2 regions of the Ensifer sp. ENS09 genome follow, and region 2 is predicted to be linked to the other one. Evidence: riboswitches for the same ligand, from Rfam matches in the RefSeq annotation. Region 2 holds a riboswitch; the other holds the start of a gene.

Region 1 (7,057 bases), on a different contig from region 2:
GCCCGGAAAAACGATGTCGGTCATGCCGACGAAATCGGCGGCGGGCGCAGCCGGCGCGGGCTCGGCGAGCGGCGGAAGGTGCCAGTCGGCACCTTTGTCCTGCGGCATCCCAACCATGGTGAACTGTCCGCGTGAGCAAAGATCGCGGCCGCCGGTCGCAAGGTCTTCGGCCACCATCTCGACGTCGACGACCATCGAGAGCCGCCCGACGCGCACCGGGCGGCCAGAGAAACTGACGATCTGGCCGATGCGGGCGGGTGCGCGAAAGTCGATCCGGTCGCAGGAGGCGGTGACGAAGGGAACGCGGCCGTGGCGGGTGGCGACGATGAAGGCGATCCGGTCCATCAGCGCCAATGCGGCACCCCCAAAGAGGGTGCCGTGATGATTGGTGTCGCCGGGAAAGACGATATCGACGAGGGTCTGTGGCACCGGGGTTTCCCCCGACGCCGCTTCCGTGTGGTCCGTCATGCGCGAAGCGCCTTGCGGGGATCATCCGCGAAGGCCAGGCGCAGGGCGCGCGCCGCCGCCACCATGTTGACAAGCGCTGGCCGGGTTTCCTCCCAGCGCCTGGTCTTCAGCCCGCAATCCGGGTTGACCCAGATCTGCGCCGGCGTCAGCCCTTCGGTCGCGCGCTCGATGAGATGCACCATTTCATCCACCGCCGGTACGCGGGGCGAATGGATATCGTAGACGCCCGGGCCGATCTCGTTCGGATAGGCCCTTCCGGTGAACGCGCCGAGCAGTTCCATCTTCGATCGCGACGTCTCGATCGAAATCACGTCGGCATCCATTGCCGCGATCGCCGGCATGATGTCGTTGAACTCCGAGTAGCACATATGGGTGTGGATCTGGGTGGCGTCGCCGACGCCGGCGGCGCTGAGGCGGAAGCACTCCACCGCCCAGTCGAGATAGGCCTTGCGGTCGGCGGCCTTGAGCGGCAGGCCCTCGCGCAGCGCCGGCTCGTCGATCTGGATGATGGCGATGCCCGATGCCTCGAGGTCCCTGACTTCGTCGCTAAGCGCCAGCGCGATCTGCCGGCACACCACCGACCGCGGCAGGTCGTCGCGCACGAAGGACCATTGCAGCATGGTGACCGGACCCGTTAGCATGCCCTTGACCGGTCGATCGGTCAGTGACTGTGCAAAGGCCGCCCATTCGACCGTCATCGGGTTTGGCCGAGAAACGTCGCCGAAGATGATCGGCGGGCGCACGTAGCGCGAACCGTAGCTCTGTACCCAGCCACTTCGGGTAAAGGCGTAGCCCGAGAGCTGCTCGCCGAAATACTGCACCATGTCATTGCGCTCGAACTCGCCATGTACCAGCACGTCGATGCCGATCTCCTCCTGCCAGCGCACCGCCTGCTCGGTCTCCCGGCGCAGATAGGCGGTGTAGTCGACATAGCTGAGTTCGCCCTTGGCATGCAGGGAACGGGCCTGCCGTACTTCCGGCGTCTGCGGGAAGGAGCCGATCGTCGTCGTCGGGAAAAGCGGCAACGGCAGCGCGTCCGCCTGGAGCGCGCGACGGGCCGGGAAGGGAGGCCGGCGCTCGCTGTCGGCTGCCGTCAGCGCCTTCAGTCGCCCGGCAACGAGTGGATCATGGATCCTGAGCGACGTCAGACGCGCCTTGGCAGCTTCGCTCGATGCCGCAAAGGCCCTTTCCGGATGGGCAAGCCCCGGCTCGAAGGCGCGGGCAAGAAGGCTCAACTCGTCGAGCTTCTGCACGGCGAAAGCGAGCCACGAGGCAAGCTCCGGGTCGAGCGCCTGTTCCAGATCGAGGTCGACGGGCACATGCAGGAGCGAGCACGAGGGCGCAAGCTCGATCCGGTCCCGGCCATGGGCGGAGATGAGCGGCTGCAGGCGGCGCAACAGGCCGGCAAGATCCGTCCTCCAGACGTTGCGGCCGTCGATGATGCCGAGCGACAGCACTCGGTCAGCCGGAGCGGACTGGAGGAGGACCTCGATCTGCTGCGGCGCGCGCACGAGATCGACATGCAGGCCCGCGATCGGCAGCGCCAGGGCGCTCACCATATTGTCGCCGATCGCGCCGAAATAGGTCGCAAGCATGATCCGGAGCCCGGGAACCTTCGCCCGGAACGTATGATAGGCAAGGTCCAGGGCCTGCCTTTCCCGGTTGGTGAGATCGAGCACCAGACTAGGCTCGTCGATCTGAACCCAGTCGGCGCCGGCATTGGCAAGTTCGGTTAGCAGCTCGACGTAAACGGGAAGCAAGCGTTCGATCAGATCCAGGGGATCGAAATCTCCGCCCTTCGCCTTGCCGAGCTTGAGGAAGGTCACCGGGCCAAGCAGGACCGGGCGGGTTCGATAGCCGAGGGCTTCGGCCTCGAGAAAGGCTTCGAGCGGCCGGTTATGCGTCAGCGCAAAGCGTTGATCCGCTTCGAATTCGGGCACCATGTAGTGGTAGTTGGTATCGAACCACTTGGTCATCTCGAGTGCGGCGTTGCCGCCGTCACCCGCATGCGTGCAACCGGAAGCGCAGGGCGAACCGGTCGAGCCGCGCGCCATGGCGAAATAGGTATCGAGATCGACGGGACCGCCCTTCCAGCCATAGGCGGCCGGGACCGCACCGACGAGCACGGCAGTATCGAGCACGTGGTCGTAGAACGAGAAATCGTTCGAAGGGAGGATGTCGATGCCGCGCGCCTTTTGCGCCGCCCAGTTTTCGGCCCGAAGCCGGCGGCCGACGTCGAAAAGGTCGTCACGGCTGATCTTGCCGGACCAGTAGCGTTCAAGCGCGAATTTCAGTTCGCGGTGTCGGCCGATGCGCGGGAAGCCGAGATTGGCAGTCTTGATGGTCATTTCCTTACCCCGAAGGTTGAAGGGCAAGGCTTGAATGCGACGCATCCGCGACGCGAGAAGTGTCCCGCGTCGTCAACGCGCCCCATCGGACACCCCGCCCGTGGACGTTGTTCATCGCGGCAGGTCTCCTGGCTTGCGGGTCAACGCGGACCGTTCCGTCTTCCCGAGGCGTCTTCCTCAGTGACATCATCGAACGGCCGCTCTCCGCCTACAGTTGCGGGGGCAGCTCCGGCCTGGGCGCTTGTCAGCGCCGCACCGAATTCCCTCTTAGCTCCGCCCCGCCGGATGGCGAGGCGCAGAACCACGATGCCTGGACAATGCCCTGCAATCGCTCGGCCGTCAATCGCATAAAGAAATGCTTATGTCTTTATTCTCTCCGGCCTGGGCGCGGGGCGAAACGCGGCCAATGCGCGGTCCTTCGCTGCAAACTGCTTTCGCGGCGGGTTGCACCGGCACGGGCTTGGGCTCCTCCGGCCAGTGCCACGGATCCGCGGTGTCGCCGACGTGCGCACGGATATGTTCCTGGTCCCGCGTCAGGCCGATATCCCGGAGCTGGAACTCGTTGAACGTGTCTATGTCGACCGGAGCACTGAGGGTCCTGTCGGCCCAATTCAGGGCATGGTAAATCATTGATCGCACTGCGCTAAGCATTGCTATCCTCACTTCTCTACAAGGCGTGTGTTCGCGAAAAAAGTGAGGTTTTTTGGCGTTTCGCGCAAAGCGATTTCTCGCATGCTGGCATAAAGAATGCTTATCTCAGCGTCATGAGCAAGATTCCCCCTATGAGTGCAGTGCGCGCCTTTGAGGCCGCCGCCAGGCACCTGAGTTTCACCCGCGCCGCCGAAGAGCTTGGCATGACGCAGGCGGCCGTCAGCTATCAGATCCGGTTGTTGGAGGAACGCATCGGCGCGCCGCTCTTTGTCCGCCTTCCGCGCGAGGTGCGGCTGACCGGTGCCGGGCGGCAGCTGGCGCCAAAGGTAACCGAAGCGATCGATCTTTTAGGGGCGGCCTTCTCGGAGATTGCCGACAAGACCGAACATCACCTGCACATTTCGGTGCTACCGACCGTCGTTTCGAGCTGGCTCGGCCAGCGGCTCGCCACCTTCCAGACCGCGCATCCGAACATCAGCATCAGGGTCCACATGTCGACCGAGCTGGTCGATTTCAAGCGTGACGCTATCGATCTCGCGGTGCGCAGCGGTGCCGGCGACTGGCCGGGAAACGATGTCTTTCCCTTGTTTCCGCTCGATTACGTGCCGGTCTGCACGCCGTCCTTCCTGGAGAAACATCAACTCAAGGAGCCCGCCGATGTTCTGAGGATCCGGCGTTTCGGCAATGCCAACTGGTGGCGGCGGTGGATGATCGAAACCGGCGTCGAGCCGCCGGCGAGCAATGGTACCGAGCTGATCTTCGACGTCCAGGCGATGGATGTCGCCACCATCCTGGCGGATCACGGCATGGCGATTGCCGTCTCGACCTTCCTGATGGATGAACTGAAGAGCGGCCGGCTGATCCGGCCGTTCGAGCATGTGGTGCGCGACGGCCGCGCCTATTGGCTGGTTTATCCGCAAAGCACCAGGCGGCAGAAGAAGATCCAGGCCTTTCGCGACTGGGTCGTCGCGGAAGCAGACGCGTCGAATGCGATGCTTGCGACCGTCATGGAGCAGTCCTGTCCGGCATCTTTTCGGGGCGAACTCGGCGCAAAGTGGTGAGCCTGGGGAAAGAAGTAGCAGACGCATCTGGTGCCGCGTGTGCCGGTTCGCGCCGGCCGGGCTTCTGAAAATGACGCTTTCATGGAGAAACTGAAAATCAGCTGAGAACGGCTGTTACCAAACTGACATGGCGGCTCCCTAAAGACTGCGGCCAACCGCAGAGAAGGGGAGAAGACAGCCCTCCGACGCGGATACCGCAAGCCATCGTCGGAGGCCCGTTTCCATGAAAATCGTCCAGATCAGCGACACCCATCTCAGCCCCGCCAAAAGCCATTTCAACGGCAATTGGGAACCGGTTCGCGCCTGGATCGAGGCGGTAAAACCCGATCTCGTCATCCACACGGGCGATGTCACCATCGATGGTGCCGACCATGAGGACGATATCACCTTCTCGCTCGATCTGATCGGTCAGCTCTCGATGCCGGTCGCGATCGTTCCCGGCAATCACGATGTCGGCCATCTGCCGGGCTCGCACCAGCCTGTGGATCCCGTCCGGCTTGCCCGCTGGCGCCGTCTCGCCGGTCCGGACTACTGGGGCCGCGACCATGGCGACTGGCGGCTGCTCGGCCTCAACAGCCTGCTGATCGGCTTCGAAGACGAGGAAGAAGACAGGCAATTTGCCTGGCTGGAGGAACAACTGCTTGGTCGCGACGGTCGCCGGGTGGCGGTCTTCGCCCACAAGCCGCTCTTCGTCGACGACCCGGCCGAGGGCGACACCGGCTACTGGGGCATCCGTCCCCGCCAGCGCCAGCGCCTCTTTGATCTTTTCGCCGAAGCCGAGGTGGCGTTGCATGCAAGCGGTCACCTGCACTGGGCCTGGACCGGCGAACATGCCGGGACGTCGCTCGTCTGGGCGCCGCCGACCTCCTTCATCATCGACACGCTGGAACGGCCGATGCCGGGCGAGCGGCTGGTCGGTGCCGTCGTGCACGAACTCACCGATGCCGGCGTGACCAGCGAAATCGTGGCGGTGCCGGGTCTGACGAGCCACGTGCTCGACCCGATCGTCGAGGACGTTTATCCGCTCGCCGCCAAGAAGAAGGTTCGCGTGGAGGCAGCGCAATGAGCGTGCTTTCGCTGGATGGCATCACCAAGTCCTATGGCGGCAACGCCATCCTGAAGGGCGTCAGCCTGGAGGCGGAAGCCGGCGAGTTCATTGCGCTCGTCGGCCCTTCCGGCTGCGGCAAGAGCACGCTTCTGCGCATCGTCGCGGGCCTCGATCACGGCGATGCCGGCGAGATCGTGATCGGCGGCCGCAGTGTCGCGCGGATGGCGGCGGCCGATCGCAACGTGGCGATGGTGTTCCAGTCCTACGCGCTCTATCCGCACCTGACCGCAGGTCAAAACATTTCGGTGCCGCTCGCCATGCGGCGCCTGACGGCGATGCAGCGCTTGCCGGTCATCGGCAATCTCCTGCCGGGGCAGAAGCAGATCCGCAGCGATATCCAGCGCCAGGTCAAGGAGATGGCCGGAGCGCTGAAGATCGATCATCTGCTCGACCGCAAGCCCGGCCAGATGTCCGGCGGCCAGCGCCAGCGCGTAGCGCTTGCCCGCGCCATGGTGCGCCGCCCGGCCGTCTTCCTGATGGATGAGCCGCTCTCCAATCTCGACGCCAACCTGCGCGTCCATGCCCGCGGCGAAATCGTCGACCTGCACCGCCGCGCCGGCGTGCCGACACTCTATGTCACGCACGACCAGTCCGAAGCGCTGTCGATGGCCGACCGCGTCGCCGTCATGATCGGCGGCAATCTCTTGCAACTGGCGAGCCCGAAGGAGATCTACGACAACCCCTCCCATATCGAGGTTGCGCGCTTCCTTGGCCAGCCGAAGATCAACGTGCTCGAAACCCGCACGGATACGGCAAGCATCGTGCGCTTCGGCGATCTCGTGCTTCTGGCAAGCCGCGGGCAGGCGCCGGATGCACCGGTGAAGCTCGCAATCCGCCCGGAATTCGTGCGCTTCCATACGGCAGGCGCCGGCCGGCTGACTGCGCGGGTCGAGCGCATGGAGTTTCTCGGCTCCGAGGTGATCGTCCACGCACGCCTCGATGCGATCGGCGAGGTGGTCACCGCCAAGTCAGCACCCGCCGAAGCCGCAGCACTCGCGATCGGTCAGCCCGTCGATGTCGCGTTCATGCCGGAACGGGCGATGCTGTTCGACGGCGAGGGCACCCGGGTGGCAGCCGAGCCGGTCGCTATCGCCGCGACGCTGGAGAAGGTCCATGGCTAGTGTCGCAACCTTCGAAACGGCGATCGCTGCGCACCATCCCGACCGCCGCGAAGCGCGCATCGCCTGGTTGCTGGCGCTGCCGGCCATCACGCTGCTCTTCCTCTTCATCCTGCTACCGACCGCAGCCGTGATCGTGCTCGGCTTCACCGATTTCGAGCTCGGCTACAGCAGCTTCCGTTTCGTCGGTTTCGAGAACTATGCCGAGCTCTTCGGCGACCGCACCTTCCGTCGCTCGCTCTGGAACACCGCCGTCTACACCGCGATCGTCACGCCGGTATCGATCCTGCTTTCGCTGGCGAT
Region 2 (7,057 bases):
TCCTCGGCAAGCCTGAAGGGGATGTCGAGCGGGTGGATGTTGTCCTTCACCCAGGTGACGACATCCTCACCGACATATTTGCGCAGCCAGAATTCGAAGTCGATGATGCCGTAATAGTAGTCGAAATAGATGCCCGGATTGGACTCGACCCCCATGCCCTCGATCAGGTTCCAGAACCGCTTGGTGCAGATGGCCATGCAGGCCTTCTGGTAGACCTTGTCGACATCCATCAGCTCGACCAGGCTGAAAAGCGACATCATCACCTGTTGCGGCAGCGACAGGCCGGCGGTGTGGTTCAGCGCCACGTCGCGGCTGTCGGCGACGATGCGGTCGATGAACTTCACGTCGCGCGGCTTCGGCGTCATCGCCTTGTAGCGCTTTTCGAGGAGCTTCTGGATCGGCTCGCCATGAGCCTTGATCTTCTCGTCGAAGATGTTGTCCTGCGCCACCGCGATGACGCCGAGGCGCCAGCCGGTGCAGCCAAAATACTTCGAGTAGGAATAGACGCCGATGGTGTTGCGCGGCAGATGGCCGAGCAGCGACTGGAAGCCCGGTACGAAGGTACCGTAGACGTCGTCGGTGAGCACGATCAAGTCAGGGCGCTTCTTGGTAACGAGATCGACGAGGCGCTTGATCGAATCCGGATCCATCGCAACGGCGGACGGGTTGCCGGGGTTGACCAGGAAAAGCGCCTTTACCTTGGGGTTTTCGAGCGCCTTGATGTCTTCGTCGGTGAACTGGAAGCGGTCCTCCTGCTCGGCGCTGACATTGATGGTCTTGAGGTCGTAGTCCTCCAGTTCCGGCATTTCGAGATAAGGCGTGAAGATCGGCGTGCCGAGTGCGATCGTGTCGCCGGCGTTGAGCAGGCGAGCGTTCTTCAGGGCCTTGAAGATGTAGCACATGGCAGCGGTGCCGCCTTCGACAGGGTAGAGATCGAATGTCGCCCTGGGTCGATGGCCGGCGCACATCGCCCACATCAGATATTCATGGGTGATGATCTCGTTGTGGTGCAGCGCGCGGTCGGGCACCGGATAGTTGTCGCCGATGATCGAATCCGTCAGCTCGTGCACAAAGGCGTCCGGATCGAAGTGAAAGGTCTTGATCGCGTAGTTGACGGCGTCGGAGAGCGTCTTTGCCGGCGGAACGCCTTCGTCCTCTTCGTCCCAGTCGGCGGTGCTTTGAAGCAGCTTCTTCGTCCACTTCTCAAAGCGGGCATGGGCTCCGTCCTGCGGCGGCATGCCGGCGACACCGGCCTTCGGATCGTAATAGGCGCGCTTGGCTTCGGTCAGCGCGAACTGGCCGAGAAGGAAGAAGGCTTCGCGGGCGCGCGTCGCCGTCCAGTTCGGGTTGCCGCGGCCGGCATTGAGGAAGGCCTTGGCGGCCTTCTGGGAGCTCGTCTTGGCGAGCTTGATCAGTTCGTCCTTGATTTCGAACGGGCTGAGATCGGAGATGCTGTCGTAGAATTTTCTGTCCAACATGATCCACACTCCCTGTGATCTGTGAATTGTGATCGGTGGTCCCGACTGTCGCCCGCCTCAGGCGAGCATGATGACGATGACGAGGCCGAAGATGGTGAGCAGCGTGTTGCCGATGGCGTAGGGCATGCCGTAGCCAAGGGCGGGAACCTTGCTCTTGGCCGCCTCCTGGATCATGCCGAGCGCTGCCGTCGTCGTCCTGACCCCGGCGCAGGCGCCAAACAGGATCGCCGGGTGGAACTTGAAGACGTAGTGGCCGATGAGCACCGAGGCGATCATCGGGATCGAGGTTGCCACCACGCCCCAGATAAACAGCGATATGCCGACCTCCTGCAGACCCGCGACGAAGCCGGGTCCGGCGCCGATGCCGACGACGGCGATGAAGATGTTGAGGCCGAGCGTGTTCATCAGCCAGAGCGCCGGCGACGGGATCCGCCCGAAGGCGGGGTAGGTGGTGCGCAGCCAGCCGAGCACCAGGCCCGCCAAAAGCGCGCCGCCGGAAGTCGAAAGGCCGATCGGGATTCCGCCGATCGTGATCGTAAGCGCCCCGATCATCGCGCCGATGAAGAGCCCCCAGCCGAGGAAGGCGATATCGGTCGTCTCGACGGGACGGTCGGCAAAACCGAGCGCCTTGATCGCGGCTTCGACATGCTGCTTGGCCCCGCCGATGGTAACGATGTCGCCGCGCTCGACGGTGGTCCCGGGCAAGACCGGGATCTCGACCAGCGAGCGGATGATCTTGCGGGCATAGACGCCACGCGCCCAGTCCATGGTGCTGACTTCCGCAAGCGTCTTGCCGGCGAGCGCCTTGCTGGTCACGTAGACATCGAGGACTTCGGCTTCGGCATTCAGCAGTTCCTTGTCCTCGACCTCGACAAGCTTCGAATCGAGATTCTCGACGAGCAGGGCACGCCGGCCGGAGAAGGCGACGACGTCGCCGGGCTGCAGTACGGTGTTGCCGTCCGCTTCGATGATCTCGCTGCCGCGCCGGACCCGCTCGACATAGACGCGGATGCCGGGAAGCAGGTTCTTGACCGGCGTCCCGGTCAGGCCGCTTGCCGCATCGATCCGGTAGGCCCGAAGACCGAAGTCGTGGTAGGCGCTGGTGATGCCGGGCTCGGCGCTGGATGTGCCGCCGCCGAGCTTGGCCTCGTATTCCCGGCAGGCCGCCGGAAGGTCGATGCCGAGAAGCTTCGGACCGAGTTGGGCGAGGATGATCGCCGAGCCGATCGTGCCCCAGATATACGTGACCGCGTAGGCGATCGGGATCTGGTCGGAGAAGGTCTTGGCCTGTTCCGGTGTCAGCCCCAGCGAGTTGATCTGGTCCGTGGCGACGCCGATAGCCGCCGAAATCGTCTGCGAACCGGCATACATGCCGGCGCCGTAGCCGAGCGGAAGCCCGGCGATTAGCGCGCAGAGATAGGGAACGATGAGGCAGAGCACGAGGACCGAGAGCGCAAAGGCGATCTGTTTCGGCCCGTCGGTGCTTAGGCCCCGCACGAATTGCGGGCCTACGCCGTAGCCTACGGCGAAGAGGAAGATCAGGAACAGCGTTGATTTCAGGTCACCGGAAACCTGGATGCCCAGCTGCCCGATGAGAACGCCCGCAAGCAGCGTGGCGGTGACATTTCCAAGGTTGAACCCCGCGACCTTGATCGGACCGATGAGGAAGCCGATGCCGAGGGCGAGGAAGACGGCGACGGGTGGATAGGTCCGAAGCGTGTCGACGAAAAAATCGATGGGGTTCACTGCTGCTATTCCCTTCAGAAAGTTGAGTTGCCATCACTTCATTTCGGGATCTGCGCGGCTAAGTTGAGCTTGTTTTCGGATCTCGTCGATGCCCAATCTTAATTCCGGCAATTGTTGCCTCGGTCGTCGAAATTCTCAACCGGCATAGGGTTACGTGAGCGTAACGTATGTTACATTTCAGCGGTTTTACTTGGGGTGCGCACTCGCAGGCGCCGCGATGCGTCCGCCGCCTGCGATCGAAAGACGGATGCGCGCGGCCGGATCGCGCCGGAACTTCAACTCTGGTGTTGTAATTCGTAATGTTATCTCGCAACGTGAGGCATGAGGCGTTTTCTCTTGGCTATGCTTGAACATACGGCTGGAGGCGCAAGGAATGATGGGCCTTTCTGCTTGCGATAGGGGCGACAGAACTTCGAAGGGTCGAGATGAAACGCGGCATCGTCTCCGCAAGCGCGGCCGGTTCGTAAGGTGACGAGGAGGGGGAGCAATGATGGATGAGGTTATCCGTAGGCTGGGGGCGCTTGGCGTTCAGCTTCCAACGCCGCCGAAGCCGCTCGGCGCTTATCGCGCGGTGATCGAGGCGGGCGAGATGCTTCATGTCTCGATGCAGGGGCCGCTGCTCGACGGGCGCTTCGTGCATACGGGGCTGCTCGGGCGCGACGTGACGATCGACGAGGGGCGCAAGGCGGCCGAGCTGGCGGTGCTCAACGCGCTGGCGCAGATCCACGAACATCTCGGCCGTTTCGAGCGCATTCGCCAGATCGTCCGGCTGGAGGGGCATGTCGCCTGCACCGAGGATTTCCTCGATCATCCGAAGGTGCTCGACGGCGCCTCCGAGTTTCTGGCTGCCGCCTTTGGCGAAAGGGCCGGCCATATCCGCTCCGTCTGCGGCGTGCGCAACCTGCCGGGCAACGCCGCGGTGGCGGTGACGCTGACGGCCGAGCTCTTTCCGCCGGAGTTCTGAGGCGGCACGGCCGCCTGTCGGCCGCAAGGCGGATTCCGGCCGTGGAGCGTCGGATCGTGTCCGACGCTCAATTTTCGGCTTGCATGATGTAATGTTATTTAATAACGAATTGCGCATGACGATACGCCGCATGTTGATAGATCCTTCCCGCCTGTGCCGTGCGGTTGTCTCCCCCGCCGATTCATGCGAGGAAGGCGGTGATGGTGCTGCGTCCGCGACAATGCGGAGGCGGCTGAAAAGGGAACACGGAACGGACGACCCTGATGGGGCCGAAACCGTGGCTGCCCCCGCAACTGTGAGCGGAAAGCGCATTCACACCATGTCACTGGCGATCAGCCGGGAAGACGTGGATGCGCCACGACCCGCGAGCCAGGAGACCTGCCATCGAACCGATCAACCACAACGGACGGGGTGTTCCGATGGAAAAGAACTGGCTTTCGCACGACGGCTATCCGTCCTTCTGCCGTTTCGCCATCTCTTGCCGTCAGTCCGGCGGAGGGCAGGAATGGCTGAGCCGAATTTCCGACAGCACAAGATAACGGTCTGCACCGATTGCCGCTTCACCGGTGGCCCCTGCGCGCCCGGTGCCGAGCTGATCAAGCGGCTGAACGGCAGCATTGCCGCACTCGGCGCGCCGCTCGATCGTGACTTCTCGATTGCCGGCACGGTGTGCATGGCGGCCTGCACGCGGCCCTGCACCATCGCCTTCCAGGCGACGGGGAAGGCAACCTATCTCTTCGGCGACGTCTCGCCGGACGAAGACATCGACGATCTCGTACGCTTTGCCACAACCTATGCCGAGCGTGGCGATGGCATGACGCGGGCGGCCGAGCGGCCACGCGGGTTGAAAGGCAAGACGCTTGCCCGCATCCCCGCAGCGATGCTCGTTTCCGAAGACCTCGGCGGGCACTTCCAATGAGGGCGCGGGGAGGGATCAACCCATGAGCTGTACGGCGACGGGAGCGGCACTCAAGGTCGAGGGCCTCCACTGGGGGCCGCGCGCGGGGCTGACGCTGGTCAAGGACATCGGCTTTTCGATCGCGGCGGGCAGCCGGCTTGCGATCCTCGGGCCGAACGGTGCCGGCAAGACCTCGCTCCTGCGCTGCCTCTACCGGGCGGTGCAGCCGAACTCCGGCCGTGTTTCGGTCGATGGCATCGATCTCTGGTCGATCTCGGCGCGCGAGGCAGCAAGGACGATCGCCGTCGTCCTTCAGGAAATGCCCGGCGACTTTCCCTTCAGCGTGCGCGACGTCGTGATGATGGGGCGCATTCCGCGGCGGGAAGGCTTGAGCGGCTGGAGCGATTTCGACCGCGATCGGGTACAGCATGCGCTGGCGCATCTCGATCTCGCGCATCTTGCCGGTCGCCAGTTCTCGACGCTTTCGGGCGGTGAGAAGCAGCGGGTGCTGATCGCCCGCGCGCTGGCGCAGGAGCCGCGCATCATCATCCTCGACGAGCCGACCAACCATCTCGACATCCGTCACCAGCTCGAAATCCTCGAGTTGCTGCAGACGCTGAAGCTGACGATCGTCTCGACGCTGCACGACATCAATCTCGCCGCCGAGTTTGCGACCGACGTCGCGATCCTGACTGCCGGGCGGCTGACGGCCTTCGGCACGCCCGAAGAGGTGCTCAGCCCCGGCGAACTTTCGGCCGCCTTCGGCGTCACTGCCACCGTTCACAATGCCGCCGGCGGCGGCGCCCGATTTTCCTTTTCACTTCCTCGACAGGGATCTATTTCATGAAGATCAATATTGCCCCATTTTCCCTTCTTTTCGTGCTGGCCGCCGCCACGCCGGCGCTCGCCTATCCGGTCACGGTCAAGAGCTGCAACCGCGAGGTGACCTTCGACGCGGCGCCGCAGCGCGCGATCGCCAACGACGTCAACCTGGTGGAGATGATGCTGGCGCTGAGGCTGCAGGATCGCATGGTCGGCTATACCGGCGTTTCCGGCTGGAAGACGCTGGACGAGAAGCTGCGCGAAGGCGTCAAGGAACTGCCGGAGCTTTCGGAGAAGTATCCGACCAAGGAAGTGTTGCTCAACGCCGACGCCGACTTCCTCTTTGCCGGCTGGAACTACGGCATGAAGGTCGGCGGCGAGGTCACGCCCGAAACCTTGGCGCCCTTCAAGATCGGCGTCTACGAGCTGACCGAATCCTGCATCCACGTGATGGCCAAGGCAAAGCCGACGATGGACGACATGTTCGTCGATCTTCTCAATCTCGGCCGCATTTTCGGCGTCGAGGATCGCGCCGAGACGCTTGTTGACGGCTACCGCCGCCAGCTTGCCGAAATCACCAAGGCGAATGCCGGCAAGGCACAGCCGACACGGGTCTTTGTCTATGATTCCGGCGAGGAGAAGCCCTTCACCTCCGGCCGCTTCGGCATTCCGACGGCGATGATCGAGGCCGCCGGCGGCGCCAACATCATGGACGATGTCGACAAGAGCTGGGTGGAGATCTCCTGGGAGCCGGTGATCGAGCGCAATCCGGAAGTGGTGGTCATCGTCAACTACGGCGAGGTGAAGGCCGAGGACAAGATAGCCTTCATGAAGACCAATCCGGCATTCAAGAATGTCGATGCCGTCAGGAACGATCGCTTCGTCGTGCTCGACTATGTCGAGGCGACGCCGGGGCCGCGCAACATCGACGCCATCGCCCGTCTCGCCAAGACCTTTCACGGCGAAGGCCTGTAACCGATGCTGGCTGAGGATACGTCGGCTGACACCGTTGCGGTTCCGCGTGCCGCGTCTCAACGGGTGGCCCGCAGCGGTCTCGGCCTTGCCGCGGGCCTGCTGCTGCTCCTCCTGACGGTGACGGCCGCCGTATCGCTCGGCTCGGCGCAGATCCCGGTTGCAACCATCTGGTCG

Evidence for each region. A riboswitch is a leader RNA that binds a small molecule or an ion and turns the genes downstream of it on or off. The one in region 2 is predicted to bind cobalamin.
Region 1: it holds a riboswitch for cobalamin, as region 2 does, so the genes downstream of both, metE (5-methyltetrahydropteroyltriglutamate--homocysteine S-methyltransferase) here and IB267_RS03690 (DUF1636 domain-containing protein) in region 2, are expected to answer to the same signal.

The regions. Positions count from the first base shown of each region.
Region 1 is NZ_JACVBP010000005.1:175,335-182,391, forward strand. It holds gene IB267_RS25405 (acyl-CoA thioesterase) at 1-468, opposite strand, end outside; gene metE (5-methyltetrahydropteroyltriglutamate--homocysteine S-methyltransferase) at 465-2,816, opposite strand; cobalamin riboswitch at 2,917-3,137, opposite strand; gene IB267_RS25415 (hypothetical protein) at 3,156-3,446, opposite strand; gene IB267_RS25420 (LysR substrate-binding domain-containing protein) at 3,599-4,528, shown strand; gene IB267_RS25425 (metallophosphoesterase) at 4,752-5,594, shown strand; gene IB267_RS25430 (ABC transporter ATP-binding protein) at 5,591-6,757, shown strand; gene IB267_RS25435 (carbohydrate ABC transporter permease) at 6,750-7,057, shown strand, end outside.
Region 2 is NZ_JACVBP010000001.1:742,655-749,711, reverse strand. It holds gene IB267_RS03705 (bifunctional aspartate transaminase/aspartate 4-decarboxylase) at 1-1,478, opposite strand, end outside; gene aspT (aspartate-alanine antiporter) at 1,536-3,224, opposite strand; gene IB267_RS03695 (RidA family protein) at 3,712-4,188, shown strand; cobalamin riboswitch at 4,373-4,589, shown strand; gene IB267_RS03690 (DUF1636 domain-containing protein) at 4,694-5,107, shown strand; gene IB267_RS03685 (ABC transporter ATP-binding protein) at 5,130-5,933, shown strand; gene IB267_RS03680 (ABC transporter substrate-binding protein) at 5,930-6,883, shown strand; gene IB267_RS03675 (iron ABC transporter permease) at 6,887-7,057, shown strand, end outside.